2 regions of the Salinivibrio sp. MA351 genome follow, and region 2 is predicted to be linked to the other one. Evidence: predicted binding sites of a transcription regulator. Region 2 holds the regulator's gene; the other holds the start of a gene.
What was found. The regulator MetJ, encoded in region 2, represses methionine synthesis genes. The targets are predictions, from matches to a motif close to TTAGACNTNTANANGTCTAA.
Positions count from the first base shown of each region.

Region 1: the regulator MetJ is predicted to act here: its motif matches at 7,259-7,278, upstream of metK (methionine adenosyltransferase).

Region 1 covers NZ_MUFG01000029.1:9,505-25,948, forward strand. The annotation lists gene proC (pyrroline-5-carboxylate reductase) at 1-796, opposite strand, end outside; gene BZG78_RS15355 (YggS family pyridoxal phosphate-dependent enzyme) at 839-1,540, opposite strand; gene BZG78_RS13230 (type IV pilus twitching motility protein PilT) at 1,564-2,601, shown strand; gene ruvX (Holliday junction resolvase RuvX) at 2,546-2,992, opposite strand; gene BZG78_RS13240 (YqgE/AlgH family protein) at 2,989-3,555, opposite strand; gene gshB (glutathione synthase) at 3,647-4,588, opposite strand; gene rsmE (16S rRNA (uracil(1498)-N(3))-methyltransferase) at 4,606-5,337, opposite strand; gene BZG78_RS13255 (SprT family zinc-dependent metalloprotease) at 5,457-5,960, opposite strand; gene metK (methionine adenosyltransferase) at 6,033-7,187, opposite strand; gene BZG78_RS13265 (LysR family transcriptional regulator) at 7,366-8,286, opposite strand; gene BZG78_RS13270 (ligand-gated channel protein) at 8,488-10,410, shown strand; gene epd (erythrose-4-phosphate dehydrogenase) at 10,608-11,615, shown strand; gene BZG78_RS13280 (phosphoglycerate kinase) at 11,684-12,850, shown strand; gene fbaA (class II fructose-bisphosphate aldolase) at 13,005-14,081, shown strand; gene mscS (small-conductance mechanosensitive channel MscS) at 14,249-15,106, shown strand; gene BZG78_RS13295 (LysE/ArgO family amino acid transporter) at 15,184-15,774, opposite strand; gene BZG78_RS13300 (oxidative stress defense protein) at 16,078-16,444, shown strand, end outside.
Region 2 covers NZ_MUFG01000003.1:68,489-84,932, forward strand. The annotation lists gene BZG78_RS02800 (O-acetylhomoserine aminocarboxypropyltransferase/cysteine synthase) at 1-494, shown strand, start outside; gene BZG78_RS02805 (PadR family transcriptional regulator) at 551-1,099, shown strand; gene metF (methylenetetrahydrofolate reductase) at 1,196-2,095, opposite strand; gene BZG78_RS02815 (bifunctional aspartate kinase/homoserine dehydrogenase II) at 2,377-4,818, opposite strand; gene metB (cystathionine gamma-synthase) at 4,894-6,054, opposite strand; gene metJ (met regulon transcriptional regulator MetJ) at 6,241-6,558, shown strand; gene BZG78_RS02830 (malic enzyme-like NAD(P)-binding protein) at 6,642-7,886, opposite strand; gene rpmE (50S ribosomal protein L31) at 8,142-8,357, opposite strand; gene priA (primosomal protein N') at 8,575-10,776, shown strand; gene cytR (DNA-binding transcriptional regulator CytR) at 10,928-11,956, shown strand; gene BZG78_RS02850 (SPOR domain-containing protein) at 12,028-12,588, shown strand; gene hslV (ATP-dependent protease subunit HslV) at 12,692-13,228, shown strand; gene hslU (HslU--HslV peptidase ATPase subunit) at 13,231-14,562, shown strand; gene BZG78_RS02865 (1,4-dihydroxy-2-naphthoate polyprenyltransferase) at 14,725-15,630, shown strand; gene rraA (ribonuclease E activity regulator RraA) at 15,750-16,271, shown strand; gene zapB (cell division protein ZapB) at 16,322-16,444, opposite strand, start outside.

The DNA.
Region 1 (16,444 bases), on a different contig from region 2:
CAGCACGGCTCACCGCCGCTTGCATGGCCTGTGCGACTATGTCGCTAATATTGTGCTGCTCGAATACTTGCAACGCTTCTGCGGTGGTTCCTCCTTTTGAAGTCACCTGCTCGCGTAGTTCTCCAAGCGTGGTGTCTGGGTTCGCGGCCACCATTTCTGCCGCTCCCAGTGCGGCTTGTTGTACCAACGCCCTTGCTTGCTGGTCAGTAAAACCTTGGCGAATGGCTTCTTGCTGCATGGCTTCCATAAAGCGGAAAAAATAGGCCGGCGCACTGCCTGCAGCCGCAATCACACCATTGATACTCGCCTCATTATCGACCCAGCAGACTTCACCCACCGCTTTCATCAGCGCGGAGGCATAGTCTTGATCACCCGTCGTCACACCCGGTGATGCGTACAGGCCGCTCATGCCTTTACCCACCAGCGAAGGTGTATTCGGCATCACGCGCACCAGATTAAGTGATGTACCAGCCATTTGATTAAGACGGGCAACATTGATGCCAGCGGCTATTGAGATCACCATTTTCGACGACCAATCGACCGCTGGCAAGTCGCTTAATACTTTTGCCATTAATTGGGGTTTTACCGCTAAAACGATCACTTCCGCTTGTTGGCAAGCAAGAAGGTTGTTTGTGGTGGTTTGGATCCCGTATTGCGTTGTCAGCACATCGTTAGGATGCGCGCTGGGTGACGCGGCTGTAATGGCTGAGGCGGGATATCCTGCATCCACGAGTCCGGCAATGATGGATCGAGCCATGTTGCCAGCCCCAATAAAGGTGAGAGGGCGATGTTCCATGTATTCGGTTCCTGTTGTTCTGATCATTCTGTGTAGGTGTCGTTAGCGATAATCACGTGCACCAAAAACGGCGGTGCCGATTCTTACCATGGTACTGCCACATGCAATGGCAGCTGCCATATCACCGCTCATACCCATCGATAAGGTATCAATAGTCGGCGTGTGTGCGTGGAGCGAATCAAACGCGGTCGCTAAAGGCTCAAACGCGGCACATTGGCGCTGATAATCTGTTTCCGGTTGAGGGATCGACATGAATCCTCGCACGGTGAGGTTGGGTAAAGCCCGCATTGATTCAATCAAATCCATGGCTTCATCCAGTGTTATGCCTGATTTAGACGCCTCACCGCTGGTATTCACTTGTACTAAAACGTTGAGTGACGGCAAATGCGCGGGACGTTGCTCACTCAGACGTTTAGCAATTTTTAACCGATCGACTGAGTGGACCCAATCAAAGTGGCTGGCGATCAAGCGCGTTTTGTTCGACTGAATTGGACCAATAAAGTGCCACTCAATCTTTGTGTTTGGGGCATGTGTGGCAAAGTGCTCCACTTTTTCAACGCCTTCCTGCACGTAGTTTTCGCCAAATGCGGTTTGACCTGCGGCCACGGCCTCTGCGATCGCCTCGACGGGTTTTGTTTTACTCACCGCAAGCAACTGCACCGAATGATCGGGTCGGCCGCATTTTTGGGTGGCGAGGTCTATTTGTTCCCTGACCTGTTCAATATTCTGCTTAATATTACACATACCTGATTCTACGAGGAAAATGAATGGAAATTACTGAGCTATTGACCTTTAGTGTAAAGCATCGTGCGTCAGATCTACATCTTTCTGCGGGCGTGCCGCCTATGGTGCGGGTAGATGGCGATGTGCGCAAGCTCAGTCTACCTGCGCTCAATCATCAAGCGGTCGAGCAATTGATTATCGCTGTGATGAATCCCGAACAACGCCAAACGTTTGTAACCGAATGGGAGGTGGATTTTTCGTTTGAGCTGGCCTCGGTTGGCCGGTTTCGGGTGAACGCTTTTCATCAGCAACATGGGTGCGCGGCGGTGTTCCGGGTTATCCCAGAGGCGCTGCCAACCTTGGAAGCGTTAAACGCGCCTTCTGTCTTAACAGAGCTCGCGTCGCTCACTCAGGGGCTGGTACTCGTGACTGGGCCGACGGGATCGGGAAAATCAACGACGTTGGCAGCGATGGTTGATCATATTAATCGTCATCAACAAAAGCATATTCTTACTATTGAAGATCCGATCGAGTTCATTCACTCGCCGCAACAAAGCTTAGTGAATCAGCGGGAAGTGAATCGTGATACGCAATCCTTTCAACAGGCGCTGCGTTCGGCCTTACGGGAGGATCCAGATGTGATTCTGGTCGGCGAGCTACGAGACTTAGAGACGATAAGCTTAGCATTGACGGCCGCAGAAACTGGCCATTTAGTCTTTGCCACGTTACATACCGCGAGTGCGGCGAAAAGCGTTGACCGGATTATCGATGTGTTTCCAGGGAGTGATAAGCCCTTGGTTCGCTCTATGTTGTCTGCCTCTTTGCAGGCGGTAGTATCGCAGCAGCTCGTCAAAAACACCCAGGGCCGACGGGTCGCTGCGTATGAAATTATGAAAGCCACCCCTGCGATTGCTAACCTTATCCGTGAAGACAAAGTGGCGCAGATGACCTCCATGATGCAAACAGGCGTCGCCCAGGGGATGCAAACTATGGAGCAGGCGATAACACGGCTGACCGACCAAGGGGTTATTCCGAGGCGTGAAACGGCTCAGCATATTGGCGCTCAAACCAGCTTTCAATAATCACAACGGCTGACTGGGCGTCAACAGCTCCCTTACCTAAGGCTTTGTAGCCGCCTTGTTCAAAAAGTGCTGCGCGGGCTTCGCGTGTTGATAGGCGCTCATCATGTAACGAGACCGGGAAACCAAAGCGCCCATGTAAGCGATTGGCAAATTTTTTCGCTCTGGGTGTAATGGTATCGAGAGGTTCACCTTGTAAATCTAATGGCAGCCCAACCACTAAATAATCAGGTTGCCATTCTTTTAATAGGGCATCAATGTCATCCCAGTTAGGAATACCATCGCGCGCTTTTAAAGCGCATAAAGGGCGAGCGGTGCCGGTTAACGACTGACCGATGGCAACGCCAATGCTTTTTACCCCGTAATCAAAACCCATCACGGTTTGTGCGTTCATGCGTGTCCTACTTGTGAAGAAAGGTTGGCGGCGTCAATGCCGAGTTGGTCGAGCGCTTTTTGCCAACGTTGGTGAACAGGGGTATCAAAAATTACGCTGGGATCGGCCTCCAGTGTGAGCCAACTATTTTCGGCTAACTCTTGTTCAAGCTGTCCGGCCTCCCAGCCTGCATAACCTAAGGCCACCAAAAATTGCTCTGGCTGTTGCTCGGTCCCGAGAATCGACAAGATATCTTTTGAGGTGGTCACGGCTAATTGATCTGATACGGGCACACTGGTGCCATACGAACAATTGGCAGGATGCAGCACAAATCCTCGATCTTCAGACACCGGCCCGCCAAATAAAACGGATTGGGTCAGACTTTCGGTTGTATTGGAAAGCGGCATGTCGCGCTCTACCTCAATTTGGTCCAGCATTTTACCCACGGACAAGTTAATAGGGTGATTGATCATTAACCCCATGGCGCCGTCATGATTATGCTCACACACGTAGATAACACCCTGTTGAAAACGGCTATCGGCCATGCTCGGCATTGCGATTAAAAAATGATTTTTCAGATCCATATCGCCGTCTCCTGTTCGTACGCTTACGTTGAGTATGCGCAAAAAATGTGTATTTAGACAATCATAGAGGCGCAATGCGCCTCATTTTTTATTAGCAGCGTTGGGCGATCGCTTCCATCAGGATGTCGCCTACGGAAATATCATACGCGGCGTCAATTTCACGAATACAGGTCGGACTGGTGACATTGATTTCTGTGAGCTTATCGCCGATCACATCGAGTCCAACGAAGATCAGCCCTTTTTCTTTCAATGTTGGTGCGATTGCACGTGCAATTGCCCAATCCGTCTCCGATAAAGGACGTGCTTCACCACGGCCACCGGCGGCGAGATTACCGCGCGTTTCACCTTTTGCTGGAATACGGGCCAGACAGTAGGGCACCGGTTCGCCGTCAACAATTAAGATGCGCTTATCACCATTGCTGATGTCAGGGACGAAGGTTTGTGCCATGCAAAAACGTTGGCCATGCTCAGTAAGGGTCTCAATGATCACACCAATATTCGGATCACCTTGTTTAACCCGGAAAATAGAGGCGCCTCCCATGCCATCGAGTGGCTTCAAAATAACATCACCGTGCTGGGCTTGGAATGCACGAATCTCGTCGGCACGTCGTGTCACTAAGGTGGTGGGTGTGTGTTCAGGGAACCAAGCGGTATAGAGTTTTTCGTTACAGTCACGGAGGCTTTGCGGTTTGTTCACAATTAAAACACCGGCTTCTTCTGCGCGCTCTAGCATGTAGGTCGCATAGATATACTCGGTATCAAAGGGGGGATCTTTTCGCATCAAGATCGCATCAAACGCGCGCAGCGGTAGGGTTTGTGTTTGGTGTACTTGATACCAATTGTTAGGATCATCCATGACACTCACTGTTTGGGTGCGAGCACTCGGTTCACCCTGCAGCATCGACATATCATTCATCGAAATAGTATGTATTTCCCAGCCGCGTTGTTGTGCCGCCAACATCATGGCAAACGTGGAGTCTTTTTTTACACTGATGGCCTCAATGGGATCCATCACTACACCTATTTTCATCATGTCTCTCCTGTTTGCCGTTAACCCAGGTCGCCAAAACGGACTTGTAGCGCGGTAATGGCTGTCAGCGCTGCCGTTTCTGTGCGTAAGACCCGAGGGCCCAATAAAATTTCTTCAAAACCACGATCACGTGTCATCGCTATTTCTTCTTCTGACAATCCGCCTTCTGGCCCAATCAGCAAACGTAGCTTAGAAGGGGCTTGAGGAAGTGTATTGAGGGAATACGGTGCGCGAGGATGAAGGTTGAGTTTCAGTCCATCAAACGCCTGTTGGCACCAAGTGTCTAGGTTGATCACGGGATTCACGGTGGGGACGATATTGCGCCCACTTTGCTCGCACGCGCCAATGGCTATTTTTTGCCATTGTTGGCGTTTTTTCTCCAGTCGATCAGCATTGATCTTGACCCCACATCGCGCCGATAAAAGTGGCGTAATGGTATTTACCCCTAACTCAACCGATTTTTGTACGGTAAATTCCATTTTCTCACCACGAGAAATAACCTGTCCCAGTTCAAAATCTAGTGGCGATTCAACACCGACCTCTTCGCGGGCTGAGATGGTTGCGGTGACGTGTTTCTTACTGATTTGCGTCAAGGTCGCTGGAAATTGTGCCCCAGAACCATCAAAAAGCAGAATTGGTTGCTCTGCTTGCATTCTTAATACGCGGCCTAGGTGATTCGCCGCTTCATCGCTTAAGGTCACCGTGCCTTGAGACGGTAAAGGCGCGGGGTGATAAATTCGAGGAATTCGCATGGTGTTCGCTTTCCATTATCAATCAGCCTCCAGTGTAACATGGCTACCGGTGGCAATAGGTGATGTGTTAATCGGGAACGTGTCAATAATATGGGGACGGTGAACGGAAAAGCAAATAGCTAATGTTTTTCGCTGACCGGCGTCAGTATCTGTTGGCACTGTTTGCACCGATAGGTTGCCTGGCCGCGCAGAACTTTATGATGACGGCGTATCGTTAAGGCCACTGGCCCACAACGGCATTGGTACGAGAAGGTTTTCCCTTGCACCGCTGTGATATCAAGCTGGTGGGTCGTGTTTGCTGGAACATGAAACAAGTTAGTCATTAGGTCGCGCCATTCCGGACCATGAGGTTTGACACGCCCATGCAGCGCGAACGTGACTAAATGACAGACTTCATGCGGGATCACCTCATGAAAAAAAGCGTCGGCGTGTTGCTGGAGCAATACCGGATTAAACCGTAATCGCCATTCTGTCGGATGTGCGGTGCCTGCGGCGCGCCCTCGTAACGTAAAGCCAATTGTTGGATAAACCAGTTGGCGATCTAGTTGTCGATTGGCACGATCAATACAGGCGTGAACCTGGTCGGTGACCGATTGTATCAAGGTGTTAGAAAGAGAAGGCATAGGTGTCGACTCACACTGCGATCAAAAAAGGGAAGCGAACGCTTCCCTTTGTAAAAAGCGAATCAGGCCAGATTAACCAAGCTTGGCAAATTCACGCAATAGGTCTGCTTTGTCGGTTTTCTCCCATGGGAAAATTTCACGACCAAAATGGCCATACGCAGCAGTTTGCTTATAAATAGGTTGCAGTAAGTTGAGCATTTCTTGTAGGCCATACGGACGTAGATCGAAGTGCTCACGAACGGCTTTAATAATCACCTCTGGCGCCACTTTTTCAGTGCCAAAGGTTTCGACCATGATAGACGTTGGCTCGGCCACACCAATGGCGTACGACAATTGAATCTCACAGCGGTCAGCAAGGCCAGCTGCGACGATGTTTTTCGCTACATAACGTGCGGCGTAGGCGGCAGAACGATCCACTTTTGATGGATCTTTGCCTGAGAATGCCCCGCCACCGTGACGGGCTGCGCCACCGTAGGTATCCACGATAATTTTACGGCCGGTTAAACCACAGTCTCCCATCGGGCCACCAATCACAAAGCGACCCGTTGGATTAATAAAGAATTTGGTCTCTTTGGTGAGCCATTCTGCAGGCAGAACCGGTTTGATAATTTCTTCCATGACCGCTTCGCGGAGATCGTCGGTTGAAATGCTGTCGCAATGTTGTGTTGACAGCACCACGGCGTCAATGCCCGCAATCTTGCCGTTGTCGTAGGCGAAAGTGACCTGGCTTTTTGCATCAGGACGTAGCCAATCTAAGGTGCCATCTTTACGCACTTGCGCTTGGCGCTCAACCAAACGGTGTGAGTAAGTAATAGGGGCTGGCATCAGTACATTGGTTTCATTGGTGGCAAAACCAAACATAATCCCTTGATCGCCGGCACCTTGATCTTTGGGATCAGCGCGGTCAACGCCTTGGTTTATATCAGGCGATTGCTTGCCAATGGTGTTCAATACTGCACAAGAATTGGCATCAAAACCCATATCGGAATGGACGTAACCAATATCGCGTACCGTTTGGCGAGTGAGCTCTTCAATATCAACCCAGGCTGAGGTCGTCACTTCCCCGCCTACCATGACCATTCCGGTCTTCACATAGGTTTCGCAGGCAACGCGCGCTTTGGGATCTTGCTCAAGAATGGCATCCAAGACCGCATCAGAAATCTGATCGGCGATTTTATCAGGATGGCCTTCAGAGACGGACTCTGAGGTAAACAGGTGCTTAGCCATGTGACACTCTCATTGGTTATCAAGAATACCGACGATACGTAGCGAGTTGTCTCGCCGATCATCTCAGATGTTTTAACTTCTAGACGTCTATTTTATTCGCAAATACGATAAACGCAAGTCAGTTAATGCATCAGGGGGCCTCTCTAGGTATAGCAAAGGCGAGCCGTATCGTATTGTTCTAGGTGACGGCTTGAGGCGAACTTGCGGGTTGCCAGCCGGTTGGAGCCGCTTCTTGCAGCCAATGTTTGAGTGACTCGACACGCAGAGGAAGGCGGCCAGCACTGCAATAAAGATGTAATGGAACCGGCGCTGAGTGCCATTGCGCTAAACACCGTATAATTTTATCAGGGTGGTGTTTCTGATAGCCAGCTGCACTCCAAGTCGGCAGAAGTCCGACACCTTGTCCATTTGCAATCGCATCTAACTGGATCGCTATCATGTCGCAATTGAAACGGCTAGGCATGGCGCTTAAATGATAGGTTTTATCGTGATTATGGAGCGTCAACCCTTGCCGCCGAAGGGCAAAAACATCCAGCCATGGATGGCCGTCCAAAGCGCTTGGATGCATAAAAGGGCCGTGTTGTGCCACGTAGTGTGGTGCAGCATAAATACCATATTGCCAAGTGCCTAGCTTATGAGCCCGACAGTTCATCGGCAGTATCATATCGCCCGCCCAAATAATCAGATCCGCAGACTGGATACGCGCTGGGCTAACGTCACTCGTTAATGTAATGGAAACCTTGGGGTGTTGCGCTAAAAAGGCATTAATCGATGGCCCTGCCCATCCACGCATCATGCCTGGGTGGCAAATCACGTCAATTGACCCTTGAAGGTGATTATTTAACCCTTGGATCGCTTCTTCACTTTCCTCGACCAAATCGAGCATTTGTTGGCAGTAACGGGAAAATATCTCGCCTGCTTTGGTTAACACTAGCCGGTTTCCTTGCCGTTGTGTCAGTGACTGCCCCATATCTGTCTCGAGCTGCGCTAAACGACGACTGAGGGTTGATTTGGGCTGTCCCAGTGCTTTCGCGGCCGCCGTTAGGCTTTGATGTTGGCATAAAGCAACAAATGCACGAATAGAGGAGAAGTCCTGCATAATCGTCCTTTTTGATTCCGTTGAAAGTCCACACCTGTCGTTTGGTGACTATGACGTCGTTCTATCACTGGAACGAAGTGTTCCTGTTTTGCCACTAGTTGTCCTGACTTAGATGTGAATAATTATCAGTTAACAAACGATAATCATTATCACAGAATGGAGTTGATTATGTCCAGTTGTCTTCGTCCCTGCGTACTTGGGATGGTTTTAGCCGGTATCCCCTTAAGTGCCATTCATGCGGCTGAAGCGGTCGATCAAAATACTGAAACCATGGTCATCACGGCCTCAGGATTTGAGCAAGCCACAGCAAAGGCGCCAGCAAGTATCAGTGTGATTAGCCGTGACCAACTAGAAGGTCGTTATTATCGAGATGTCACGGATGCCCTAAAACGCATCCCTGGCGTGGTCGTGACAGGCGGTGGCGATACCACGGATATAAGCATTCGCGGTATGGGGTCAAAATATACCCTGATGCTGGTGGATGGAAAGCGTACCACCAGTCGTGAAACACGCCCAAATAGCGACGGACCCGGCATTGAGCAAGGTTGGCTGCCGCCTTTGCAAGCGATTGAGCGTATTGAGGTGATTCGCGGGCCGATGTCGACATTGTATGGCTCTGATGCCATTGGTGGGGTGATTAACATTATTACGCGTCGTAACCAGCAAGAGTGGCACGGTAATGTGCAGCTGAGTACGTTATTACAAGAAAAACGCGCATCAGGCGATGAACAAAGTGCCAACTTTTACCTTTCTGGCGCCCTAAGCGATAAGCTGGGTATGAAGGTATCGGGCCAAACGGTTCAACGTCAAGAAGACGACATTACTTTCGGTTACGAGGATAAATCTTTACGCAGCCTATCAACCTCGTTGACCTATGATGCCAGCGATTTTCAACAATGGACCCTGGACTTAGGCGCGAGCTCGCAAGAGCGCAATGGCCAAATGGGTAAAACCGTGCCGACCGAGGGTTGTCGAGGCGGTTGTGAAAACAGCAATAATGAATATCGGCGACAATCGGTAGCGCTCGGCCATGAAGGGCATTGGACGTGGGGCTGGTCAGACTCACACCTACAGCACGAGCAAAGCCGCAATAAAAGTCGTGAGATGACGATTAACAACACCGAGTTTAAAACCCGTCTGATCCGTGATTTTGACACACACACTTTGACGGTTGGCGGCTCGGTGACCCATGCCGAACTGGAAGACTTTTCCTCTAATCAAGCATCGAGCCAAACTGAAATTGACAATACTCAGGCCGCCTTGTTTGTGGAGGATGAATGGCGAGTGATTGACCCATTTAGCGTGACGCTAGGCCTACGTGTTGATCATGATGAAAACTATGATTATCACGCCAGTCCACGCCTGTATGGTGTTTATCAGCTCACCGATAGCTGGATAGTGAAGGGGGGGGTCGCGACCGGATTCCGTTCACCACAACTGCGAGAAATTGCGCCGAATTGGGCGCAAGTGAGTCGTGGCGGTAATATCTATGGTAACGCCGACCTGGAACCTGAAACGTCTGTGAACTCAGAAGTGAGTATTAACTATCAAGGCGATACCGGAGTCAGTGGCTCGTTAACAGTATTCCATAATGACTTTAAAGATAAGATCACCCGTGTGACCTGCCCGGCTTCCGTGTGTACCGACGGTCCCAATCGGTTTGGCTCAGATCCAACTTATCGAATCAATGTTGATGAAGCCGTTACCCAAGGCATAGAGGCCAATGTATCTGCTCCCGTGACTGACACCATTGATATCAGCGCCAGTTATACCTACACCGATTCGGAGCAGAAGACCGGTGCGTATAAAGGTCAACCTCTGAATCAAATTCCTCAGCAGCTCGCGTATGGCGAAGTAAACTGGCAAGCTACCGAGCGGTTGAGTCCTTGGGTCAGCGCGACCTACCGTGGCGAAGAAATGGATCCTGTCAAAGGCCCATCCTCTCGAAGCAATATAGAACCGAGCTACACCTTGGTAGACGCTGGGATGAACTATCAGCTCAGCGACGCCATTGAGCTTCAAGGTGCGGTTTATAATCTATTGGACAAAGAACGTGACTATGAGGATTACGGCTATATCAGTGATGAACGCCGATATTGGTTAGGCATGAATATCAGCTTCTAAGTCACAATAAAAGGATGGCCTTTGCTGCATCGATTGCAGCCGCCATCACACTGCCACGCCCGTCTCGGACTTTTACCGGACGGGCGTTTTTTTACTACGTTTTGTTCTCAACTCGCGTGAGAAGACTCACACAATACGTGCGTCTTTTACGTGCTTGAGATACACTGTGTACCATCGTCAAACAAGCACCGATGGACATGGCACTCAGAGTCGCAATTAATGGATTTGGCCGCATAGGGCGCAGCGTATTGCGTGCCCTGTACGAGAGCGGTAAGCACGATCGCATTCAAGTGGTGGCGATTAATGAACTCGCCGAGCCGGAAGCGATGGCGCATCTGCTCCAGTATGACTCGAGCCACGGTCGATTCGGTTGGCCTGTTTCTTACAATCAAGAACATTTGTTTGTCGCCACCGACAGCATTCGCCTTCTTCACTTACCGGAATTACAACTGTTACCTTGGCGTGATCTTGATGTCGATATTGTCTTAGACTGTACGGGCAAATTTGGTACCCGTGAAGACGGCGAAGCACACATTGCCGCTGGCGCTAAAAAAGTCTTGTTTTCACACCCTGCGAGCCAAGATGTCGACCGAACCGTGATATATGGCGTCAATCACGAGGCATTGACGACAGACGATCGTATTGTCTCCAATGGATCTTGTACCACAAACTGCATTGTGCCGGTGATCAAAGCGCTGGATGAGCACTTTGGTATTGAGTCTGGCACCATCACCACCATTCACTCTTCAATGAATGATCAGCAGGTGATCGATGCCTACCATTCCGATCTTCGTCGTACACGCACGGCTAGCCAGTCTATCATTCCTGTCGATACCAAATTGCATGTTGGGATCGGTAGGATTTTTCCGAAATTTTCTGACAAGTTCGAAGCGATTTCTGTGCGTGTGCCGACGATAAACGTGACAGCTATGGATTTAAGTGTCACTGTACGTACTAAAGTGAAAGTTAATGACGTAAATCAAGCTCTGCAAACCGCATCTCGATGTACATTAGACGGTATACTGGATTATACCGAAGCGCCCTTGGTGTCGATAGACTTCAACCACGACTCACACAGTGCCATTGTCGATGGGTCGCAAACGCGGGTGAGTAATCATCAGCTGATAAAAACGTTGGTTTGGTGCGACAACGAGTGGGGCTTTGCCAACCGAATGTTGGATACCACCTTGGCGATGGCGCAATGAGTGCGCTAACGCAAGGGGGTCGCCCTGATTAAGTCAGTTTCAATTTGCAACCTTATAGAGAGGACCCTATGTCTGTAATTAAGATGACCGACTTAGATCTTGCCGGAAAGCGTGTCTTTATCCGTGCGGATCTGAACGTGCCGGTAAAAGACGGTAAAGTTACCTCTGACGCACGTATTTTGGCGTCATTGCCTACCATCAAACACTGCTTGGAAGCCGGTGCGAAAGTGATGGTGACCTCTCACTTGGGGCGTCCTGAAGAAGGACAACCTGAAGACCAATACTCACTGCAACCTGTCGTGAACTATCTTGACGACGCGCTAGACTGCAACGTTAGCCTGGCTAAAGATTACTTAGACGGTCTTGAACTGAACGCCGGTGAGCTCGTCGTGCTAGAAAACGTTCGCTTTAATAAAGGCGAGAAGAAGAACGACGAAGCACTGTCTAAAAAGTACGCCGCACTGTGCGATATTTTTGTGATGGACGCCTTTGGTACTGCGCACCGCGCGCAAGCATCAACCCATGGTGTGGGCACACATGCACCGATCGCATGTGCCGGACCATTACTGGCGAACGAACTAGACGCGCTTGGTAAAGCAATGGATAACCCTGCTCGCCCAATGGTGGCGATTGTGGGTGGATCAAAAGTGTCGACCAAACTGACCGTTTTGAAATCACTGTCTACCGTTGCAGACCAACTGGTTGTCGGTGGTGGTATTGCCAACACCTTTATTGCAGCGGACGGCCACAATGTGGGCAAATCGCTTTATGAAGCAGATTTGGTGGATACGGCGAAATCTTTGATGGAAGAGTGCCATATCCCTGTTGCGACCGACGTTGCGTGTGCCAAAGCGTTTGATGAAAATGCAGAGGCTGAAATCAAGCGTGTTGAAGACGTGCAAGACGATGACATGATCTTCGACCTAGGGCCAGAATCTACCCAAGCACTGGCTGACATTTTGAAAAATGCCAAAACCATTCTTTGGAATGGCCCAGTGGGTGTTTTCGAGTTTAAGAACTTCGAAGCCGGCACTGCAGGAATTTCAAAAGCAATCGCTGAGTCTGAAGGCTTCTCGGTTGCAGGCGGTGGTGATACCTTGGCTGCAATTGATAAATTTGGCATTAAAGCCGATGTGTCTTACATCTCAACCGGCGGCGGCGCCTTCCTTGAGTTTGTTGAAGGCAAACCACTTCCAGCGGTAGAAATGCTGGAAGCGCGTGCGAAAGACGCATAAATCCGACGATAAAACGGGAGTGATGTCTCCCGTTTTTGCTTTCGTTTGACTACAATAGGCCGAGTCGTAAACGATTGCACCGTATTGATAAGGGTGCCGATGCGCATCTTTACTCAGTTCAGCAAAGACAACCCGATTTAATAGGACAAGAGCTATGTCTAAAGTTTTTGATTTTGTAAAACCTGGCGTTATCTCTGGCGATGATGTTCAGAAAGTATTTGAAGTTGCTAAAGAGAACAAGTTCGCGTTGCCAGCGGTTAACGTGGTAAACACTGACTCTATCAACGCTGTAATGGAAGCTGCGGCGAAAGTAAAAGCGCCAGTGGTTATTCAATTCTCTAACGGTGGTGCAGGCTTCTTCCCAGGCAAAGGCCTGAAGCTAGACGGTCAAGAAGCGCAAATTAAAGGCGCTGTTGCCGGTGCGAAATACGTTCACGCGATGGCTGAAGTGTATGGTGTGCCAGTGATTATGCATACTGACCACGCAGCGAAAAAACTGCTGCCGTGGATCGACGGTCTGCTTGATGCCGGTGAAGCTTTCTTTAAAGAACACGGCAAGCCACTGTTCTCTTCTCACATGATTGACCTGTCTGAAGAGTCACTGGAAGAGAACATGGAAATCTGTGCCGAATACCTGGCGCGCATGGACAAAATGGGCATGACGCTGGAAATCGAACTGGGCATTACTGGTGGTGAAGAAGACGGCGTGGATAACAGTGATGTTGATACCGCTGACCTTTACACCAAGCCAGAAGAAGTGGCGTACGCATACGAAAAACTGTCTGCTGTAAGCCCTCGCTTCACCATTGCCGCTTCATTCGGTAACGTTCACGGTGTTTATAAGCCAGGTAACGTGGTACTTAAGCCAGAAATCCTACGTGAATCACAAGCTTACTGCTCAGAGAAGTTTGGTCTACCGACCAATGGCCTAAACTTCGTCTTCCATGGCGGTTCGGGCTCTTCAGAAGCGCAGATTCAAGAGTCTATTGGCTATGGCGTGATCAAAATGAACATCGATACCGATACCCAGTGGGCAACATGGGATGGTATCCGTCAGTATTATCAAGACAACGAAGGTTATCTGCAAAGCCAAATCGGTAACCCTAAAGGTGATGATCAGCCAAACAAAAAATTCTACGATCCACGCGTATGGTTGCGTAAAGGTCAAGAATCAATGGTTGCACGTCTTGAGCAAGCCTTTAAAGATCTTAACGCGGTTGACGTACTGTAAGTTACAGTACTGATAGCACAAGAAGACATGAGCCCGCCATATTTGGCGGGCTTTTTTTATATATGGTGATGCCGCGTTCACTGAACGAAGACGCGAAGATAGACAGCGGAGGGTAAAAGCCTGTTACTATTAGGTTATGATTTATTCCAATCATAGAGGGAAAAGGAATGAGTGAAGAGAACACGGTGGTAGAAGGGGCGAAGTGGGCACAAACATGGCTCACCAACAACCAAGATTTATTGACTCAATATGGGGTCAATATTGTCTCAGCATTATTGATTTTAGTGATCGGTAACATGGTGGTAAAAGGGCTCGCCAATTCCATGGCAGGAGTGATGCGCAAGCGTAATATGGACAATGCGGTGGTTGAGTTCATCCATGGCTTGGTTCGATACTTGCTTTTTATCATCGTGCTGATTGCGGCACTCAGCCGTGTTGGCGTACAAACCGCTTCTGTGATTGCGATTCTTGGTGCTGCTGGTTTAGCCGTCGGTTTGGCCTTACAAGGATCGTTAGCTAACTTTGCCGCTGGCGTCTTGATTGTGATGTTTCGCCCCTTTAAATCAGGGGATTATGTCGAGCTGGCAGGTGTTGCAGGCTCTGTCGAGTCGATACAAATTTTCTCTACCGTGCTGACTACCCCTGACAACAAAATGGTGGTGGTGCCGAATGGTTCAGTGATCAGCAGCCCTATCACTAACTATTCTAAGCATGCGACACGTCGCATTGATTTAACCATTGGTGTGGCGTACAGCGCGGATTTGAAGAAAACCAAAGCGGTGTTAACCGATATTGTGACGCAGCATCCGCTTATTCTAAAAGATCCTGAGCCTAATGTGGCGGTGATGACATTGGCCGACTCATCGGTGAACTTCGTCGTTCGACCTTGGGTGAAAACAGAAGATTACTGGAGTGTGTATTTTGAGCTCCTGCCGACCATCAAAGAAGCGCTGGACGCAAACGGTATTGAAATCCCTTTCCCGCAAATGAGTGTTCATTTCGAGCGCGGTGAGAGCCAAGCGTAAGCAGTCTATTGGTTTTAGCAGTCTATTGGTTTTCACTGGTATGGGTGCGGTAAGTGTGCCGCATCCATTCCCATGGCTTAACTGGCGAGCAAGCGTGCATAAAGACCGAGCGCCAGTTTGCCGGCAACAAAGATCATCATACTGGCCATTAACAGGTCGAGTAATCGACGTATCGATGGCGTCGACAGCCAAGGCGATAAGCGGGCAGCCCCTGCGGATAAGCCATAAAACCATAAACATGACCCCATCAGCGCGCCGATCGTAAAGGCAATTCGCTCATCGAATGCAAACTGGCCGCCAATCGCCCCTAACACCACCACGGTATCAAGGTAAACATGCGGGTTAAGCAAGGTCACCGCAAGCGCACCAATGATCACTGCTCGGCGCCCGCGGCTCATGCTCAGTACTGTTAAGTCGTCTTCCTGATGTTGCTGACGCGCACTTTGTATAAACTGCCACGCATACACACTGAGAAACGCGATGCCAGCGATAGTTATCGTATTCAGCAATAAAGGATAGCTCGCTAATAAAGCGCCTCCACCGAAGATACCTGTCGAGATCAAGACGATATCGCAGACAAAGCAAATGGATGCAGTGATCATATGGTGTTCACGGCTGATCCCTTGGTTAATCACATAGGCGTTTTGCGCGCCAATGGGGATAATCATGGTGAGACTTAATCCTAAGCCTTGAAGTGCGACTAAAAAACTGCTCACGGTCTATTCCTTTTATCTCGTGTCATTCCCCTCACTTTAAGCAGAGCGACCCGGAAAGGGAACCGAATTTTCTTCATCATGTAACGGATACGGGAGCAAGAAGAGAAATTGCCGATCACACACAGGTTTGTGCCGAGTAATAAATGGCGTTGATCGGGTTTTAACATAAACTTGACCTAAGCGAGGGAGTCTTTCGCTGATAAAAGAGTCTGACCTCTAACCTCATGATATTTTGAATCCATAAAAGGAGAGATGATGCGTAAGTTTAAAGCAATAATATGGCTCACCGGCGCGTTGGTTATTTCCCCGGCGGTGATGGCCAACATCGATTTTCCTCATTTAGAGATCACAGGTGTTGGGGAAATCACGGCAGCGCCTGATATGGCCAATATTGATGTTGGCGTGATCACTGAGCGAAAAACCGCCAAAGCAGCAAAAAGCGCATCAGATAAAGCGGTTGCTGCTTTTATCGAACGGCTGGCAAAACAAGGTGTGAAACGTGAACAGATAGAGAGCGCCCATATCCAGCTATCTCCACGTTATCAACATACAAAAGACAAAGCGCCTGAACTGATAGGCTATCGTGCCGAACGACAGGTGACGGTGACGCTAAATCAGCTAG
Region 2 (16,444 bases):
CCGTGCCTTTACGTAACAGCGGCGCCGCCTTATCGCCGATGAACGCCTTTATGTTGATGCAAGGTCTCGAAACCTTGAGCCTGCGTATGGAGCGTCACTGCGAGAATGCCAAAGCGGTGGCGGATTACCTTGCCAGTCATTCAGCGGTGGCATGGGTGAACTATGCCGGTCAACAAAATCATCCTCATTACCAACGTGCCCAGTCGCTTATCCGCGGTGGACTGCCCGCATCACTGCTGTCTTTCGGCTTAAAAGGTGGCTTTGATGAGGGGGTACAGTTTTATGATGCGCTGAATGTATTTAAACGCCTGGTCAATATTGGTGATGCTAAGTCACTTGCTTGCCATCCCGCCTCTACCACCCATCGTCAACTGAATGAGCAAGAGCAAGCGAAAGCCGGGGTGACCCCAGAAATGATCCGTCTTTGTGTCGGCATTGAGCATATTGATGACATCATTGCCGACCTTGAACAAGCATTGAGTGCAGTAAAATAGCCCGAGATAGGCGACTCATGCGAACCGATTGTCATAAATAAATGTGGATATAAAAGATGTCACTTCCCCATGTCATACTGACGGTACTCAGCAACTGCGAAGCCACGGGTTATGATATTACCAAGGCGTTTTCTACCACTATCAGTAATGTGTGGAAAGCCAGCCATCAACAGGTATATCGTGAACTGACTAAGCTCGCCGAGCGAGGCGCTGTGACCTATCGACTTGAGCCGCAAGTCGGCAAACCAGATAGAAAAGTCTATGCTATCACCCCTGTCGGCACCGAGGTGTTAGAGGCGTGGTTTATCCAAGCGCCTAAGCTGGCCCCGCCTCGCGACGAGTACGTCGCACGCCTACTCAGCTGTGAGGTCTTGGATCCCGCGCCGATGCTCGAGCATATCAATAACTTGATTGCGGAATCACAACAACTACTTAATCATTATGCTCTGCTTGAGCAGCGTGATTACGGTCAATCCACATCATTAACGCAACAGCAACGCCTCATGCGATTAGCATTACGACGCAGCATTCATCAACGTCGCGCTTGGATGGCCTGGGCGCAAGAAGTGCGCGATGAGCTTACGATGCTGGCGGCCAGCGCCTAATCAAAACAATAAACACAACTCGCAACCTAGGCGCCCCACGAAACGGGGCGCTTTTTTTGGCTCAAGGTAAACCGGTTTAGCGGTTTAGCGGTTTAGCTAAGGTGCGACAGCCAATGGGCGAACCCCCAAAGTATGGCAAAGTGCATAGGTCAATTCGGCCCGGTTGAGGGTATAAAAATGAAAATCTTTTACCCCTTCACGGCTGAGTACGCGCACCATATCGATAGCAATCGAAGCACCGACCATCTGCCGGGTCACAGGGTCATCCTCAAGACCTTGATACTGTTTGTGCATCCACTGTGGGACACGCACATGCGTCATTTGCGCAAACCGAGAAGCCTGCTTAAAGTTGGAGACGGGCAAAATCCCCGGCACAATCTCGACATCAATCCCCGCCGCCACACAGCGGTCACGAAAACGTAGGTAGCTTTCCACATCAAAGAAAAACTGGGTAATGGCACGACTGGCACCGGCATCGACTTTCCGTTTCAGATTAATGAGGTCCGCTTGCGCACTTTTCGCTTCCGGGTGCACTTCAGGATAAGCGGCGACAGAAATATCAAAGTCATGTTCTTCTTTGAGCAACCGCACCAAGTCCGCCGCATACATAGTCGGCTTTTTCTCCGGCGACGGTAAGTCTCCGCGCAAAGCCACAATGTCACGAATACCATTTTGCCAGTAGTCACGGGCAATATGGCGCAGCTCATCTTCAGTGGCATCGATACAGGTTAGATGGGGCGCCGCCGCGACCCCCGTTTGATCATGAATACTTTTCACGATGTCATGGGTGCGATCACGCTCACCAGAATTGGCGCCATAAGTCACTGACATAAACTTAGGTTTAAGCCCTTTGAGGCGATGCACGGAATTCCAGAGGGTTTCTTCCATACTGGGCGTGCTGGGCGGAAAAAACTCAAATGAGACGTTAATATCACCGTCTAAGTCGGCAATATTCTGATTAAGTGCATCAATGTGGCCTGCGTGCGTATAGCTCATACCCTCTCCCTGCAACCGGTTTTATTCGCGATGATGTGCGTTTTTGGTTTATACGTTTAGACGTCCATATGTCTAAATGTTGTCGTTATCTGGGTGAAATGTCAACGATCTCAGCCATGAAAAGAACTCATAGTATTATGAAGATAGTCAACATGCAGGAAGCCACCGAGAGCAGCAGCCAAAAGCGCGTCATATAACGTGATCTTCAGATAAAAAAAAGCTGTCTTATGTGGAGTAAGACAGCTTTCACGTTTGCGAAGATCACGTTTACTAAAAGGACATTAGTGAAGACGCCCAATTAAGCGATTCAGATCAGATTGTATCGCCCCAGCAGTGACATCCCGCCCCGCCCCCGGTCCGCGGATCACTAATGGATTTTCACGATACCATTGGCTTTCAATCGCAAACACATTATCACAGGGCAGTAGATGCGCCAGCGGATGCTCACTCGGTAAGGTTTCTAAGCTCACCTGCGCATTACCATTGGCTTCTAGACGCGCCACATAGCGCAACACGGCGCGATCTTGCTGCGCTTTTTCCAATCGCTCCTGTAAACACGCATCCATTTGATGGGCGTTATCGAGAAACGCATCTAACGACAAAGATTGCAGCGCTGGCGGTATCAGTGACTCAACCTTGACCTGCTCGGGCTCCAATGACAGGCCCGCCTCTCTTGCGAGAATCACTAATTTACGCACCACGTCGGCACCCGACAGATCGTCACGCGGATCAGGTTCAGTTAGCCCTTGCTGCCATGCCTGTTCAAGTAAAGCACTGAACGGGACCTCGCCGGTGAATTGCAAAAAAAGCCAGGATAACGTGCCGGAAAAGATCCCTGAGAGTGCGAGGATATGATCACCGCTTTCACGTAAGTCTTGAACCGCATAGTTAATCGGCAGCCCAGCGCCTACCGTGGCGTTATATAACCAATGGCGCCCCGTTTTTGCAAACGCATGTTGAATCGCATGGTATTGTTCGGCCGGTGCCGCGCCGGCTTCTTTGTTGGCGGAGATTAAATGAAAACCATGCTCGGCGAGACGCGGATAGAGAGCTGCCAGTGAGGTATTGGCAGTGACATCCAAAATCACCACATCATCATAAGGATGATTCAATAAGCGTGTTAACCATTCATCATCAAAGTATGGCGTGCCATTGTCATCAAAGTCATCCCTGATCTGCATTGGATCGATGCCAGCAAAATCTAACCATTGATTACGACTATCTACCACAGAAATCAGCGACACCTCCTTGCCATGGCGCTTTTCGAGGTGCGATTTTTGCTCGGCAAACAAGCTGAGCCAACGCGCGCCAATGTTTCCTTTTCCTACCAACACCAAGCCAATGCGACGTTGGGCTTGGAACAGCGCATCATGTAAGCTGGCCACAAGGGCAGGCGTATGCACCTGACGCAAAATCGCCACCATGCTCAGTCCAGATGCAGATTCACTGATAAACTCTACAGGCTGTGACTTCAGCTGCTGATAAAAACCATGACAGTGCACGGGATTATTGACCACGCCGGCTCCGACGGCAGCAACCATATTAAACCCTTCGCGCAGCTTCAACTCCGCGGATAGCCCGGCATCCTGGATCTGGGCCATGACCGAGGCCACGACCTCCGCCGTAAAGGCCAGTAAGATACGATACTGATCATCTTGATAATCCGTCGCCAGTGGTTGCACTTTCAGCTGAGAGAGGATACGGCTCAACTCTTGTTTAATTGCCTGAAAATCTTGCCCGCGGGCGACATCAAACTGCAATAGACACACATCATCCAAAGATGTAATGATTTTTGCCCCGCGTCCGGTAGCCAGTACACGCTCTATATGGGTCGAGCCACTGTCGGGGGCCTGGGTACAACGTAAGGTCAGATCGGTCGCACTTTGCGCCACTGGCTGTAAAGTACGGCTATGAAGCACGGGTGCCGCCAAGCGTGCCAATTCGCCTGCTTCATCCAATCGGATTAAGGGTAACAAGCAAGCATTCTCGACATGGCGTGGATCCGCACTGTATACACCGGCAACATCACTCCATATAGTCACGCGGCGGACCCCCGCTAACGCACCGAGTACCGTGGCCGAATAATCTGACCCGTTACGCCCCAAAAGCACGGTTTCCCCAGCTTGATTTTGCGCCATAAATCCCGTAATCACGACGTGAGATTGCGTGTGCTGAGAAAGTTGCTGCCGTAATAGTGGCCATGATGCGCCGCGATCGACCTCGGGTTGAGCCGCACGTTCCGCGCGTAAACAGTGGCGCGAGTCCAACATCACCGCCTGACGACACTGCTGATTAAGCAGCGCGGCTAATAAACGCGCCGACCAAACCTCTCCGAACCCTTGCACATCGGCTTGTACGCTGTCGCTCAGCGCTGTCTCCCCGAGCGACGCGAGCGTCGCGATGTCAGCAGATAAGGCATCAACCAACTGTTGTTTGTGATCACCGTTGATCAGATTTTCAATCAAGTCTTGCTGAAAGGCACGAACGCCTTGCAAGGTCTCATGCGCCAACCGGCCATCTTTGCCCAGTTGAGCGAGCCAAGCAATGAGCTGATTGGTCGTTTTCCCCGCCGCAGAGACCACAATTAAGTCGTGCGCCTTTGCATGCCCCGTCAGCACATCGACCACACGGCGATAACAATCTGGGCTCGCTAAACTGCTGCCACCAAATTTATGCAATTGGCGTTGTGATTCGGGGGCGGTGTCCATCGGTTGCGCGTGCATGGCGAGGTCTCTCTTGGTCTCAATAAATATCAATAAAGCGGCGTGCTATGACAGCAACACCTATAGCAATCGGTTTTACTGGTTAGCTAAATGGGCGAAGGCATGCGCCAAATCGGCCACTAAGTCTTCTGCGTCTTCTAGTCCAATAGAAAAACGCAACAACGTCGGGGTAATGCCAGCCTCGGCTTGCGCGTCATCACTCATCGCACGATGGGTCATTGACCCTGGATGCGTGACCAGACTTTCTACCCCGCCCAGCGACTCGGCAAGCGCAAATAAAGATAAGCCTTCAATAAAACGTGCGATCCCAGCGGAGTCCGTGTCCAGCTCGAGGCTGAGCATACTACCAAATCCAAACTGCTGACGGGCGGCAATCTCATGGCCTGGATGTGTCGCCAAACCGGGATAGTAGAGTTGCCGCACCGCAGGGACTGTTTGCAAATAGGTTAATACCGCTTGCGTATTTTGCTGATGTTGTTTAACCCGAGCGCCCAAGGTACGCAACCCTCGCAATGTCATATAACTGTCAAAGGCGTTGCCTGTCGCGCCCAAGCAGTTGCCCCACCACGCTAATGTTGCAGCCAATTCAGGCGTCTTCGCCACTACAGCGCCACCGACAATATCAGAGTGACCATTAATAAATTTAGTAGTGGAATGCACGATGATGTCCGCACCCAGTGAAAAAGGCTGTTGGAGTGCTGGCGATAAAAAGGTGTTATCGACCACCACCCATGCCCCCACTTGGTGGGCCTGTTGGCAGATTTTAGCAATATCGACCACACGCAATAGCGGATTAGAGGGTGTTTCAACTAACACCAGTTTCGGCTGTTTTGCCAGCGCAGCGGTTAACGCCTGGTGATCAGATTGATCGACAAAACTGACCTGCCAAATCCCTTGCTTGGCGCGTGACTCTAACAAGCGATAGGTACCACCATAACAGTCGTGCGGTGCAACAATATGATCCCCTGCATCCAGTAAAGACAACACCAAGTTAATGGCTGCCATCCCACAGTTCGTCACCACGGCACCGGCTCCGCCCTCCAGTTCCGTTAACGCTTGCTCTAACTGAGCTCGAGTTGGATTGCCCCCACGGGCATAATCATAAGTGGGAACGTCGCCAAAAGCAGGAAAACGATAGTTGGTTGATAAATACAAAGGCGGCACAACCGCATGATGTTGCGTGTCAGTGCCAATTCCTGTTCGAACGGCAATGGTGTCGGTTTTTTTACCTGTCATGGTTCATCCTTGCTCTTGTTGCGCTGGCACGATTTACGTGATCCAGTCGTCATCATACTACCTTACCTCTGTACTTTTAGGACGTCAACACTTCTAGACGTCTAAACACCTTTGCATGTGGCGGTTAATATAGCTAAAATCTCCGCAGCATCATTCTGGGTATTCCATAATCAAGATAGGTGAGACATGGCGCAGTGGAACGGCGATTACATTAATCCGTATGCCGAACATGGTAAAAAGAAAGAGCAGGTAAAGAAGATCACCGTCTCTATCCCACTTAAAGTATTAAAAATTCTTACTGATGAGCGCACTCGCCGTCAGGTTCATAACCTGCGTCATGCGACCAACAGTGAGCTATTGTGTGAGGCATTTTTACATGCCTATACCGGGCAGCCTCTGCCAACCGATGACGACATCCGTAAGGATAAACCCGATAGCATTCCTGCCGAGGCACGTCGGATCATGGAAGAGTTAGGTATTGAGTTTGACGACAGTGAATACTAAACAAAAAAACCGCCATCGGCGGTTTTTTTATGGTAAGACACTGTTTTCTAATTACAACATGTTTTCTTTACAGCATGTTTTCTTTACAACATATAGTTGTCTGGCATCTCAATACGGGCTACGCCGGTTTCGACGGCCGCAAGCGCCACGGCACGTGCTACCTTGGGCAGTAAACGGGCATCCATCGGCTTGGGAATGATGTAATCCGGGCCAAAACTGAGTGAAGACAAGCCCGCGGCATCCAAGACAGATTGTGGTACAGGCTCTTTCGCCAAACCACGAATCGCTTCAACGGCGGCCAACTTCATCGCATCATTAATTTCACTGGCACGCACATCTAATGCTCCCCGGAAAATAAACGGAAAACACAAGACGTTATTCACCTGATTCGGGTAATCCGAACGCCCCGTTCCAATGATCAGATCATCCCGGACTTGGTGCGCAACCTCTGGGTTAATTTCAGGATCTGGGTTTGAGCAGGCAAACACGACAGGCTTATCAGCCATCAGTTTTAATGCCTCAGGCGAGAGCAAATCCGGGCCTGATACGCCAACAAAGAGATCCGCACCTTCAATCACATCTTCGAGGGTACGCTTATCCGTGTTATTGGCAAACAACTGCTTATACTTGTTAATGTCATCACGACGGGTGTGAATCACCCCTTTGCGATCCAGCATGTAAATCTTTTCGCGCTGGGCGCCACATTTAATCAATAGCTCCATACAGGCCACCGCAGCGGCACCCGCACCGAGACACACGATGGTGGCTTCACCAATATCTTTGCCTTGCAACTCGAGCGCGTTAAGCATCCCCGCAGCAGTGACAATCGCGGTACCATGTTGATCATCATGGAAGACAGGCACTTCACAGCGTTCAATCAGCTGCTTTTCGATCTCAAAACAATCTGGGGCTTTGATATCTTCAAGGTTGATACCGCCAAAGGTGTCAGCAATATTGGCTACGGTATCAACAAACTCATCGATGGTGCGGTGTTTAACTTCAATGTCGATCGAGTCCAAGCCGGCAAAACGCTTGAACAATAACGCTTTGCCTTCCATGACAGGCTTTGACGCCATCGGCCCTAAATTCCCTAACCCCAAAATCGCGGTGCCGTTTGAGATCACCGCAACCATATTGCCTTTACCGGTATAGCGATATACGGCATCCGCATCTTGGGCTATTTCACGCACAGGTTCAGCAACGCCTGGGCTGTAGGCGAGAGCAAGATCCGCCGCTGAATCAGCAGGCTTACTGAGTTCGACAGAGATTTTTCCGGGTGTAGGGTATGCATGATAATCCAGCGCTTGCTGGCGTTTATCGTCCGACATGTCATTTTCCTAGTTATTATCGTGAAGGGGTAACCAATACCGGCAGGGAAGGATGACCGATATTAGCCAGACACTCTACAAACCACACAGGAAAGGTTTGTATAAGGGTAAAGATGGTAACGCAGCGGGGAAACGTCCACCAGTACTAACGCCGTATTCGCGATGATGCTCGGACCTGTTGTCCGAATACTAGGACGATACGATCAAAAAAAGGGACGCTGATGCGTCCCTTCTCTATATTCGGTCAATAGCTGCTTATTTTTTGCTGCTAAGGGCACCGAAACGTTTCTTAAAGCGATCAACACGGCCACCAGCATCAAGGATACGCTGCTTACCGGTGTAGAATGGGTGACATTTGTCACACACGTCTAGGTTGATGTTTTTACCTAGGGTTGTGCTGAACGCAAATTCGTTACCGCAAGAGCATTTTGCTGTGACGGCTTTGTACTCTGGATGGATACCAGCTTTCATAGGGATAACCTCATTTTAAAGGCCGTGTCGCTCTCCCGATCCTAAGCCGGGCACCACACGTCGTTAACAAATATTTTCTAAGGCGCGCAATTCTAATCAAGCCCCCTCGGTTTCGCAACTTTTTTGTGCAATCACCACGCCGCGTCACCGTACAACAAGGCTTTGCCAACCGAAGGCGAACCGTTACACTGAGCCCCCTTCTGGTCAATAAGATGTTGTGATGGAACAGTTTGCTCAGGTGGCCCTACCGGTCCCGTTAGCGAAAACTTTTGATTACCGAATCGGTGAGAATCAACACCCCATCATCGGTGGGCGGGTAAAAGTGCCCTTTGGCCGCCAGCACAAGGTTGGCATTGTCACCGGCTTATCCGCAACCGCCAGTGTGGACGCGAGCCAACTCAAGGTGCTCGATGCCGTATTGGATACCCAACCGGTTTGGACGCCCGGCGTCTATCATTTACTCCACTGGGCAAGCCGCTTTTATCATCATCCGCTAGGGGATGCGATGGGCGCTGTGATGCCAACCCTGCTTCGAAAAGGACGCCCTGCGGCATTACAACAGCAAAAATGGTGGCAAATTACCGAGTCAGGACAAAACCAACCCCTCTCGGGCCTGAGCCGTGCCCCTAAACAAGCTCGGGTATTGCAGTTGCTCACACACGGCCCTGCCACCCATGCCGACTTGATCGAACAAGACATCGGCGCACCAGTGCTAAAAACCCTGGCCGAAAAAGGTTGGATAGCCCCCTACACACCACCGCTAAACGCTCAAGCCTGGCAACCGCATTTTGCCGTCACCGAAGACAAACCGGCACTCAACCATGAACAGGCGATGGCGGTTGCCACCATCAATGCCAATGACGGCTTTGCTTGTGCTTTACTCGAGGGGATCACCGGTTCAGGGAAGACAGAGGTCTACCTAAACGTGCTCGAACCTGTGCTTGCTCGCGGTGAACAAGCCTTAATTTTGGTACCAGAAATCGGCCTCACCCCACAAACCATTCGCCGGTTTGAGCGCCGCTTTCATGTCCCGGTAACCGTGATGCATTCAGGCTTAAATGATAACGATCGACTAAAAGCCTGGTTGGCCGCGCGCGAGAATCAAGCAGCAATCGTCATTGGTACACGGTCTGCCCTGTTCACGCCGATGGCTAATTTAGGCATCATCATTATTGACGAAGAGCATGACCCCTCGTATAAACAGCAAGATAGCTTTCGTTATCATGCCCGAGACTTAGCGGTTATGCGTGGTCATGAAGAAAAAGTGCCGGTAATACTCGGTTCTGCCACCCCCTCTTTGGAAAGCTTGTATAACGCAAAAACCGGTAAATATCAGTACCTCAAGCTGACTCAGCGTCCAGGAAATGCGGTGACCGCACGTCAGGGAATACTCGATATTAAGGGCCATTACCTCGACGCTGGATTATCCGCGCCGCTGATCGCCGAAATGCGCCAGCACCTGCAACAAGGTAATCAGGTCATGTTGTTTTTAAATCGCCGTGGCTATGCGCCCGCCATGATGTGCCATGAGTGTGGCTGGCTCGCGAATTGTCAACGTTGTGATGCTTACTACACCCTTCACCAGCAACAGCAAGAATTGCGTTGTCATCATTGTGGCCACCAAAAACCCGTTCCGCACCAGTGTCACGATTGTGGCTCCACCCAGTTAATCAGTGTCGGCGTGGGCACCGAGCAGCTTGAAAGCCAGTTGGGCGAGCTCTTTCCTGAGTATAAAACCGTGCGTATTGATCGCGACAATACCCGCCGTAAGGGCAGCTTGGAAACCTACCTTAATGGCATAGAAAAGGGCGAATATCAGATTCTACTGGGCACACAAATGCTCGCTAAGGGCCATCATTTTCCCAATGTCACCCTAGTGGCGTTAGTTGATGTCGACGGTGCCTTGTTTAGTAACGACTTTCGCGCGCCTGAACGGTTGGCGCAACTGATGGTGCAAGTCGCCGGCCGCGCCGGTCGCGCCAGCAAGCCAGGGACGGTGCTATTACAAACGCACCATCCCGAGCATAGCCTGATCCAATCGCTGGTGCACAAAGGCTATCAAGCCTTTGCGGAGTCGGCGCTCACTGAACGCCGCCAAGCTTGGCTTCCGCCCTATACGTTCTTAAGTTTATTTCGCGCCGAAGGCCATGAAGAAAACAGTGTGCAGCAGTTTTTACAACAAGTACGTCAAACGCTCGCTGCCTCCCCCATTCAACACGATGAAAGCCATATCATGGGCCCTATGCCCGCAGCGATGGCCAAACGCGCGGGCCGTTATCGCTGGCAATTATTAATCCAAGCCCCAAGTCGAAAAGTGATGCAGCAGTGGCTAACGGTGGCTCTTCCTGCAATTCATCAATTACTCCTTTCGCGCAAAGTACGTTGGTCTTTAGATGTCGAGCCGCAAGACCTTTCTTAATACTCCCTTGCCGTAAGTCGACACAAGTCACACTTTCATTGCAATAAGTGTTAGCTTGTCCGTGTTTAAATTGGACAAGCATAGGTAAAATAGGGCCGCAATTGGCTAAGAAAACAGGTCAGATGAGCTAATAACTGTTTGATCTCACAATATAGATAACAAGAGGACTGTCATTATGGCGACAATGAAGGACGTTGCCCACATTGCCGGTGTATCCACAGCAACGGTATCGCGCGCGCTGATGAACCCAGAGAAGGTGTCAGCCAGCACGCGTAAAAAAGTTGAACATGCTGTGGTTGAAGCTGGTTATTCCCCTAATTCACTTGCGCGTAACTTGCGTCGCAATGAATCAAAAACCATCGTCGCTATTGTACCGGACATTTGTGATCCCTACTTCAGTGAGATTATTCGCGGCATTGAAGAAGCCGCCATGGAGCATGGCTACCTGGTTCTACTGGGTGACAGTGCCCAGCAACACCACCGTGAAAATTCATTCGTCAATCTGGTGTTTACTAAACAAGCGGATGGCATGCTGCTGCTTGGCTCCGACGTCCCTTTTGATGTCAGCAAGCCTGAGCAAAAAAACTTACCGCCACTGGTCATGGCCTGTGAATATGCGCCCGATCTGGAATTACCGACGGTTCATATCGATAACCTTACCGCTGCCTTTGAAGCGGTTAATTATCTCACCCAAGTCGGCCATACTCGGATTGCTAACATTACCGGCGTGCCGGAGACAGCATTAACGCAGTTCCGCTCACAAGGGTATCAGCAAGCGTTACATCGAGCGGGGATCACCATCAATCCAGCGTATAGCGTCGTCGGTGACTTTAGTTTTGCCTCCGGAGCGCGTGCCATCACCAACTTGCTCTCACTGCCTGAGCCACCCACTGCGGTATTCTGTCACTGCGATGTCATGGCCGTCGGCGCGATGCAACAAGCGAAACGTTTAGGCATGCGGGTCCCGCAAGATATCTCCATTGTTGGCTTTGATGATATCCAATTCGCCGAGTATTGCGATCCACCACTCACGACCGTTTCGCAGCCTCGCTATGACATTGGCCGCCAAGCCATGTTGATGCTGCTAAACACGTTACAAGGACGAGAAGTGAACCCCGGCTCCCGGCTTTTGGACGCCAAGCTGGTGATCCGTGAGAGTGTCGCCCCTCCGTCTCGGTAGTAAGACTAGTCAGCACGGGCTCAAGCCAGTAATATGAGCCCTTTACTGGCTTCTTAATTTGATTATTTGCTGTGGCAACTCGTGATTACGTTAAACGTGGTAAAGCGCCGCGTAAAAAAAATACTCGCCGCCAACCGACCAAGACGCGGGCTGGATTCCCATTTAAATGGGCGCTGCTTGCTGTCGTCTTAGTGGGTGCGTTTGCTTATGGCCTGTATTGGTTGAGCAAAACCGATACACCGACACCCCCTTCTCCCCCCGTGTCTCACACGCAACCGGCCACGCAAAGCCAGGTAGAAAGTCTACCGAAAAAACCCAAAGAAAAGTGGAGTTACATCGAAGAGCTGGAGAGTAAAGAAGTGGAAGTGAAAGCCAAAGCGCTGCCACAATCGACCCGTCCTTACCTCATGCAATGCGGTGCTTACCGTAGCCAGGGGCAGGCTAATGAGCGTAAAGCGATCATTGCGTTTCAAGGGCTAGAAAGCCAAATCAAGATAAGCCAAGGGGAAAAAGGCACTTGGCACCGAGTTGTACTAGGGCCCTACACGCACAAACGTCAGGCAGAGCGTGACCGGAACATGCTCCAACGAGCAGGCATCGAGCCTTGTGCTATTTGGTACTGGGAATGGTGAGGCGGGAAAGTATGACCCTCTCCCCTTGAAAAGTCAGCGTCAAAACCCAACCATCTAGATTAATCACCCATCTGGTGCACCAGACACAAACAAAGAGGTTCCCGTGACTACAATCGTCTCCGTCCGTCGCGAAGGTAAAGTGGTTATTGCTGGCGATGGTCAAGTATCGCTCGGCAATACCGTAATGAAAGGTAATGCGCGAAAAGTTCGTCGCTTGTATAACGGCCAAGTACTTGCTGGTTTTGCTGGCGGTACCGCAGATGCCTTTACCTTATTTGAGCGCTTTGAGCGTAAGCTTGAGCTCCACCAAGGGCACCTAACCAAAGCAGCCGTTGAGCTTGCCAAAGAATGGCGAACCGATCGCGCGCTGCGTCGCCTTGAAGCCCTACTGGCTGTCGCGGATGAAACCGCTTCCTTAATCATTACCGGTAATGGTGATGTGGTTGAGCCCGAGCGCGATCTAATTGCTATTGGCTCAGGCGGTAACTATGCGCAAGCCGCCGCCATTGCCATGTTAGAAAACACCGAGTTAGACGCCCGCGAGATTGCAGAGAAAGCGCTAACCATCGCCGGTGATATATGTGTGTTTACAAACCAACAACACACGGTTGAAGAACTCGAGAGTAATAAACAGGATTAGTGATGTCTGAAATGACTCCACGCGAAATCGTGCACGAACTTGACCGCCATATTATTGGTCAAGACAATGCCAAACGTGCGGTGGCGATCGCACTGCGAAACCGCTGGCGCCGTATGCAACTGCCAGAAGACTTGCGTGCGGAAGTGACCCCGAAAAACATCTTGATGATTGGCCCCACCGGTGTCGGTAAAACCGAAATTGCACGTCGTCTTGCGCGATTAGCTAATGCGCCTTTTATTAAGGTAGAAGCGACCAAATTCACCGAAGTCGGCTATGTGGGTAAAGAAGTCGAAACCATTATTCGTGATCTTGCGGATGTGGCGATGAATCTGACCCAGCAGCAGGCGATGGAAAAAGTCAAATTCCGCGCCGAAGAACAAGCGGAAGATCGTATCCTCGACATCTTGCTGCCTCCAGCGCGTGATGCATGGGGCCAAAACGAAGCGACCCAAGAAGATTCGTCAACACGCCAAAGCTTCCGTAAAAAATTACGCGAAGGTAAACTTGACGACAAAGAAGTGGAAGTCGATGTTGCGGCGCCGCAAATGGGCGTAGAAATCATGTCACCACCGGGCATGGAAGAAATGACCAATCAGCTGCAAGGGATGTTCCAAAACCTTGCCGGCAACAGCACTAAAAAGCGTAAGATGAAAATCAAAGACGCAATGAAGGCGCTGACCGAAGAAGAAGCGGCTAAGCTGGTCAATCAAGAAGAAATCAAAGAGCAAGCCATCCACATGGTGGAAAACAATGGCATCGTGTTCGTGGATGAAATCGATAAGATTTGTAAGTCGGGTAACACCAGTGGTGGCGATGTATCACGTGAAGGTGTACAGCGTGATCTCTTACCGTTAGTTGAAGGCAGTACGGTCTCAACCAAGCATGGCATGATCAAAACCGATCATATCCTGTTTATTGCCTCTGGTGCATTTCAGGTCTCACGTCCGTCAGACTTGATCCCGGAACTACAAGGCCGTCTCCCGATCCGCGTCGAGCTAGAAGCATTGTCAACCAATGACTTCAAACGGATTCTTACCGAGCCGAACGCCTCACTGACCCAGCAATACTCGGCACTACTCAAAACCGAGGAGATTGACTTGAGCTTTGAGCCAAGCGGTATTGATGAGCTGGCTTCCGCGGCGTGGCGAGTCAATGAGAAAACCGAAAACATCGGTGCGCGTCGTCTGCATACCTTGATGGAGCGACTGATGGAAGATGTCTCATACGAAGCCAGTGAACGCGCCGGTCAACAGGTTGTGGTTGACGCAGAATACGTCCGTAGCCACCTCGAAGAGCTGGTAGATGACGAAGACTTAAGTCGGTTTATCCTGTAGTCACGACACGTCAACTATCGAACTTAGGGCAGCAAACGCTGCCCTTTTTGCATCAAAACTTGAGCTGGCGCAATAGGAAGCAGGATTTCAGTCGCGAACTCGTTACTCCTTGTGCTGCTTGCGTAATAATAGCGACATCGTTTTTTCGTCTCGAGGATCGCTATGCTGCACCCTACGCTCGCTATTTGGCTTGATGCTGCGCGACCCAAAACGCTGCCTTTGGCCGTGACATCCATTTTATCAGGGAGTGCGGTCGCCGCAGCGCAAGGCAACCTCTCTTGGTCTATCAGTGTCATGGCGCTGATCACCGCTTTATTCTTACAAATCCTCTCTAATCTTGCTAATGACTACGGGGATGCGATAAAAGGCACGGACAACATGACTCGTTTAGGTCCGATGCGTGCCATCCAATCGGGCAAAGTGAGCCTCGCCACCATGCGCCGCGCCCTGGCCTTCAATATTGCCCTCACCGTGTTAAGTGGCGGCGGACTGATCGCGATTGCCTGCCAACAGCCCACCGATATTATTAGCTTTTTATTGCTCGGCCTGATGGCCATCGTCGCTTCGATCACCTATACCGTCGGCAATAAACCTTACGGCTATCGAGGCCTCGGTGATTTATCGGTGCTGATGTTTTTTGGTTGGCTAGGCGTCGCCGGGACCTACTATTTGCAAGTTGGACAGATTGACTCGCTAGTGATCTTGCCTGCGACAGCATGCGGATTGCTGGCTGTCGGCGTGCTCAACATCAACAACTTACGAGACATTGATAATGATCGTGCTTGTGGCAAACACACCCTGGTCGTGCGCTTGGGTCCCGAGCGAGGCCGGCAGTACCATGTCATCCTACTTGCCGGTGCGATTGTTTGTTACTCATTATTTGCCGCGTTGACCTTACAAGCTTGGCTGGGATGGTTGTTCTTGGCGAGTGTGCCCTTATTGGTTCGCCACGGACGCGAAGTCTATCAAACGGCGAATGCGAACGCGCTTCGGCCAATGATGGGCAACATGGTGCGCTGCGCCTTAGTGACTAATGGGCTATTTATGACTGGGATGCTGTTAGTCTAATAAAGACACAGATTAGCCGCTTTGTCATTGCAAACCCTTATTGCCCCGTTATACTTGGACTTGCCATGTTGGCAGCGCAAGCTTGCCAGCCTTTTTCTGCCTCAACAAGAAGTTAGACTATGGAATACAATACCTCGGAACTATGCGACATGTACCTCGACCAAGTGGATGTCGTGGAGCCAATGTTTAGCTCTTATGGGGGCCGCAGCTCGTTTGGTGGCCAAATTACCACGGTAAAATGCTTCGAAGATACAGGCTTAATTCGCGAGATGGCCGAGCAAGACGGCGAGCAGCGAATTATGTTGATCGATGGCGGTGGCTCGTTACGTCGCGCCTTAATTGATGGCGAGATTGCACAGCTCGCGGCAGATAACGACTGGGCTGGCATGATTGTCTATGGCTGCGTGCGCGACGTGGATACCATCGATGAAATCGACATAGGTATCCAGGCCTTGGCCTCTATCCCTGTGGGCGCTGATGAACAAGGTACCGGTGAAACCGACGTCCCCGTGAACTTTGGCGGCGTCACCTTTTTGCCGGATGACCATGTCTATGCGGACACCACTGGCGTCATCTTATCGCCGGATCCGCTCAGCATCACTGAAGTCGACGAAGAAGACGATGATCTCGACGAGGATTAGTAGCGTAAGTTGACCGATAAAAAACAGAGCCCATCGGCTCTGTTTTTGGTTTATTCAACGCTCTCGATCTTACCGAGTAAGCTACGGATACGATTCTGCCAAGCTTCTTGCTCTTCTTTTAACTTGGCGTTTTCTTGCGCTAATTGCTCACGGCTTTCTTTTTCAGCCACTGC